Regions from separate parts of the Burkholderia alba genome, predicted to be linked through region 1. Evidence: riboswitches for the same ligand, from Rfam matches in the RefSeq annotation. Region 1 holds a riboswitch; the other holds the start of a gene.

The links. A riboswitch is a leader RNA that binds a small molecule or an ion and turns the genes downstream of it on or off. The one in region 1 is predicted to bind thiamine pyrophosphate.
Region 2: it holds a riboswitch for thiamine pyrophosphate, as region 1 does, so the genes downstream of both, thiC (phosphomethylpyrimidine synthase ThiC) here and RZR99_RS22150 (FAD-dependent oxidoreductase) in region 1, are expected to answer to the same signal.

Annotation. Positions count from the first base shown of each region.
Region 1 covers NZ_JAWJWL010000020.1:58,073-60,461, reverse strand. The annotation lists gene RZR99_RS22160 (thiazole synthase) at 1-53, opposite strand, end outside; gene thiS (sulfur carrier protein ThiS) at 94-291, opposite strand; gene RZR99_RS22150 (FAD-dependent oxidoreductase) at 302-1,459, opposite strand; TPP riboswitch at 1,645-1,776, opposite strand; gene RZR99_RS22145 (ABC transporter ATP-binding protein/permease) at 2,049-2,389, shown strand, end outside.
Region 2 covers NZ_JAWJWL010000022.1:39,211-41,599, forward strand. The annotation lists gene RZR99_RS23400 (DUF1223 domain-containing protein) at 1-157, opposite strand, end outside; gene RZR99_RS23405 (pentapeptide MXKDX repeat protein) at 288-539, opposite strand; TPP riboswitch at 779-896, shown strand; gene thiC (phosphomethylpyrimidine synthase ThiC) at 1,015-2,389, shown strand, end outside.

The sequences.
Region 1 (2,389 bases):
GCTAAGGTTTTGCCGTACAGCGTGAGCGCATCGGCGGGAATCGGAGACGTCATGGGGAAAATCCTGGTTATGCCGGGGACGGGGCGGGCGGCGTCAGCCGCCCGCGACCGGATGCACGACGTCGAGCCGGTCGCCCGCCGCCAGCGCGCGCGCCGCGTGCTGCGCGCGCGCGACGAACGTGCCGTTCAGCGCGACGGCGAACGGCGGGCGCGCGCCGAAGGCGGCGAGCGCATCGGCGACCGTTGCGCCGTCGGGCACGGTCAGCGTCTGTTGATTGATCTGGATGTCCATGATGCGAAAGTCAAAGTCGGATGGGGTGGCACGCCTGCGCGGGCTCGCGCGCTTCGCCGTGTTGCAGCAGCGCCGGCCAGCGCGCGTCGGCGCGCCAGGCGGCGAAGGTATCGGCGTCCGCCACCTTGCGCTCGAGCAGCGCCTGCGCGAACCGCACCGCCTGCTCCGCCACTTCCGGCGCGATCATGAAGCCGTGGCGGTACAGCCCGTTGACGGCCAGCGTCGCACGGCCGTCCCAGACGAGCGCCGGACGATGGTCGGGCAGGGTCGGGCGGCACTGCGAATTCAGTTCGAGGATGCGCGCCTCGCCGAACGCCGGATGCACGGAGAACGCGGCGCTCAGCAGCTCCAGCGCGGAGCGCACGCTGACGGGCGACATGTCCTCGCCCTCCACTTCGGTCGCGCCGATCACGTACAGATCCTGTTCCTTCGGCGCGATGTAGAGCGGATAACGCGGATGCAGCAGCCGCACGGGGCGCGTCAGGCCGATGCCGGGCGCATGCACGCGCGCGACTTCGCCGCGAATGCCGCGCAGCGTCGGGAACACCGGCTTCGCGCCGAGCCCCCGGCAATCGATCGTGATGCGCGCGGCGGGCGCCGTCGCGGCATCGACGGCGGTATTCCAGTGCGTTTCGACGCCCCGCTCGGCCAGGCCCGCCGCGAACGCATGCAGGGTCTGCCGGTTGTCGAGCTGCCCCTCGTGCGGCAGCAGCAGGCCCCGCGCGAAGCGGCCCGCGAGCACGGGTTCGGCCGCGTCCAGCTGCGCGCCGGCCAGCGTGACGAAGCCGCCGTCGAGCAGTGCCGCGGGTGCGTTCGCGCGCACCCGGCGCTCGAACAGCGGCGCCTCGGCGCGGTCCGCGTGATGCCAGACCACGAGCGTGCCGTTGCGCTGGTAGAACACCGGTTCGGGAAGCCGGGCGAGCCAGCGCGGCCAGGTATCGAGCGACGCCGCGCCCAGCTCGGTGATCAGCAGCTCCGCGCTGGCGGCCTCGGCGAGCGGCGCGAGCATCGCGGCCGCGACCCATGCGGCGGCGCCCGAGCCGGATGCGTCGCCGCGCTCGGCCAACACGACCCGATGCCCTTCGCCCGCCAGCCGCCAGGCGATCAGGCGGCCGACGAGGCCGCCGCCCAGCACCGCGAACTCCGCTTGCGACGCGCGCACGTTCATCGGTGCGCTCCGGCGCGCATGCGCTCAAGCCCGCCAGGCGGCAACAGGGGATAAAAAACTGAAGATTGAACGGTCATCGAATCCTTCCGCAACGCGCGGCGCGCGCACCCAAAAGGACGAAACCGGCAGCTGAGGCCGGCCGGGCGGACAAGGCGCTGACGAGATGGGATGACGGCCAGCGCGGCCCGGCGGGATCGGAAACTTCCCGCGCCGGTATTACCCGGATCGGGTGCGAAGGGTCTCTCTCAGCCTCGCAGCACACCGCCCCGCATCAGATGATCGGGCAGCCGGCGCGCGAAGCACCCCTGTTTCGTCGGCGGTTATTAGACCATAAAAGCGGAAACGGCCGCAAACGGCACTCTGCGGCAAATTCGCTCGCAAGCCGCCCGCGCTGGCACAATGTCCGGCGGACCGGGCGGTTCCGGCGGCACCGCCGCGCGCCCGGACGGCATGGCGGCCCCGCATTAAGAGTCGTTTAAGACGCGGCCGCGACAATCCGCAGCACGCCTGCCCTCATGCGGCACTTTTTTCAGGCGCGCCGTGCGCGGCGCAGTGCCCGGCTTCCCGCCGGCCTCTCACCAGGATGCTCATGACCCAATCGAATCCCTCCGCCCAGCCCGCCCCGTCCCGCCCGCCGCAAGACGAGCGCCACGTGTCGGCGTGGAGCCTCATCAAGCCCTACTGGGTCTCGTCGGAATGGAAGCTTGCCTGGGGGCTGCTGGTGCCCAACATCCTCATCACGCTCTGCGTGGTCTGGATCGGGCTGCAGTTCAACCAATGGAACGGCCGCTTCTACGACGCCCTGCAAGCCAAGGACGTCAAGGATTTTCCGCACCTGATGCTGCTCTTCACCGCGCTGGCATTCGCGTACATCGTGCTCGCGGTATATGGACGCTACCTGCGCCAGATGCTCGGCTTCCGCTGGCGCCA
Region 2 (2,389 bases), on a different contig from region 1:
GCCGGCAGCTGCTGCAGCCTTCGCTCGTATACAGCTCGACGAGCGCCTGCCGGTAGGCGGGACTCGCGGCCGAACAGGCTGCGCCCGCTTGCGCGACGCACGCCGCCGCCAGCGCGGCAGCGCCCATGCCGAAACGGATCAGGTTGAACAGTGACATGCGAGCCTCGTCGTCCGGGGCGGGTCCGGGTACGCGGCAACCGGCGCGGCTTCCGGCCGACACAACCCGCCCGGGCGAAGCCGGGCGGACAGGCCGGACACCGCGTGACGCCGCGTCTGCCGCACCGCGCTCAATTCGACATCGGGCTCATCTTGTCGTCCTTCATCGGCTTTTTCATGCCGTCCTTCGACATGTGATCCTTCTTCATGCCGTCCTTCTTCATGCCCATCGAGTCCTTGGACATCGCGTCCTTCGACATCGCGTCCTTCGACATCGCATCCTTCGACATCGAATCCTTCGACATCGCATCGTTCTGCGCATACGCGCCGCCCGCGGCAAACGCGAAACCGACGAGGCACGCGGCGATCAGGGATTTTTTCATGGGATAACTCCATCGTTTTTGGTTGAGGAGCCGAATAGTCGGCCGCCGACACCGGATCTGACAGCCGCCCGCGAAAATTTTTGCGGGCCGGGCGTCGCGGCCGGCCACGCGTCGCCCTGACTACCATCATGGACCATGGCGGACGGGCCGCCCTCCTGGTGTACCCGACTCTCCCGGCGTGGGGTCGACTCGATCTGTCCCCGGTTGAAACCGGCGCCGTCCGGGTGTATCGTGTGCGCTTGCTAACGCGGGGGTCCTGCAATGCGTTCGGTCAAACAACCGGCGTGCGCGGGTGAGAAATACCCTTTGAACCTGATCTGGATAATGCCAGCGCAGGGAAGCGTCCGGGTTTCACCGCCGTTCTTCTGATGAAACCCGTCGCGTCGCGAGTCTCCTGCTTAGCCCCCACATTCGCTTTGCATGGGCCCCGAGCCAGCGCCACGGCGCCAGCCCGGTCCGAGAAACAGGAGATCGCATGAACGCCAATCCGAAGTTCCTTTCCGCCGACGCCCGCGTCGACGCCGCCGCCATCGCCCCGCTGCCGAATTCGCGCAAGGTCTACGTCACGGGCTCGCAGCCGGACATCCGCGTGCCGATGCGTGAAATCACGCAGGCCGACACGCCGACCGGCTTCGGCGGAGAAAAGAACCCGCCGATCTACGTTTACGACACCTCCGGCCCCTACACCGACCCCGACGCCCAGATCGACATCCGCTCGGGCCTGCCCGCGCTGCGCCAGCGCTGGATCGAATCGCGCGGCGACACCGAGACGCTCGGCGGCCTCACGAGCCAATACGGCCGCGAACGCGCGGCGGATGCCGCCACCGCGGAATTGCGCTTCCCGGGCCTGCACCGCCACCCGCGCCGCGCGCTGGCGGGCAAGAACGTCACGCAGATGCACTACGCGCGCCAGGGCATCATCACGCCCGAGATGGAGTACATCGCGATCCGCGAGAACCAGCGCCGCGCCGAGTACCTGGAAAGCCTGAAGGCGAGCGGTCCGAACGGCGCGAAGCTCGCCGCGATGATGGGCCGCCAGCATCCGGGCCAGGCATTCGGCGCCACCGCGTTCGGCGCGGACGCGCCGCACGAGATCACGCCGGAATTCGTGCGCGCGGAAATCGCGTGCGGCCGCGCGATCATTCCCGCGAACATCAACCACCCGGAATCGGAGCCGATGATCATCGGCCGCAACTTCCTCGTGAAGATCAACGCGAACATCGGCAATTCGGCCGTCACGTCGTCGATCGGCGAGGAAGTCGACAAGATGACGTGGGCGATCCGCTGGGGCGGCGACACGGTGATGGACCTGTCGACCGGCAAGCACATCCACGAAACGCGCGAATGGATCATCCGCAACAGCCCGGTGCCGATCGGCACGGTGCCGATCTACCAGGCGCTCGAGAAGGTCAACGGCAAGGCCGAGGATCTGACCTGGGAGATCTTCCGCGACACGCTGATCGAACAGGCCGAGCAAGGCGTCGACTACTTCACGATCCACGCGGGCGTGCGCCTGCAGTACGTCCCGCTGACCGCGAACCGGATGACGGGCATCGTGTCGCGCGGCGGCTCGATCATGGCGAAGTGGTGCCTCGCGCATCACAAGGAAAGCTTCCTGTACGAGCACTTCGAAGACATCTGCGAAATCATGAAGGCGTACGACGTGAGCTTCTCGCTCGGCGACGGCCTGCGCCCCGGCTCGATCTACGATGCGAACGACGAAGCGCAGCTCGGCGAGCTGAAGACGCTCGGCGAACTGACCCAGATCGCGTGGAAGCATGACGTGCAGGTGATGATCGAAGGCCCCGGCCACGTGCCGATGCAGTTGATCAAGGAAAACATGGATCTGC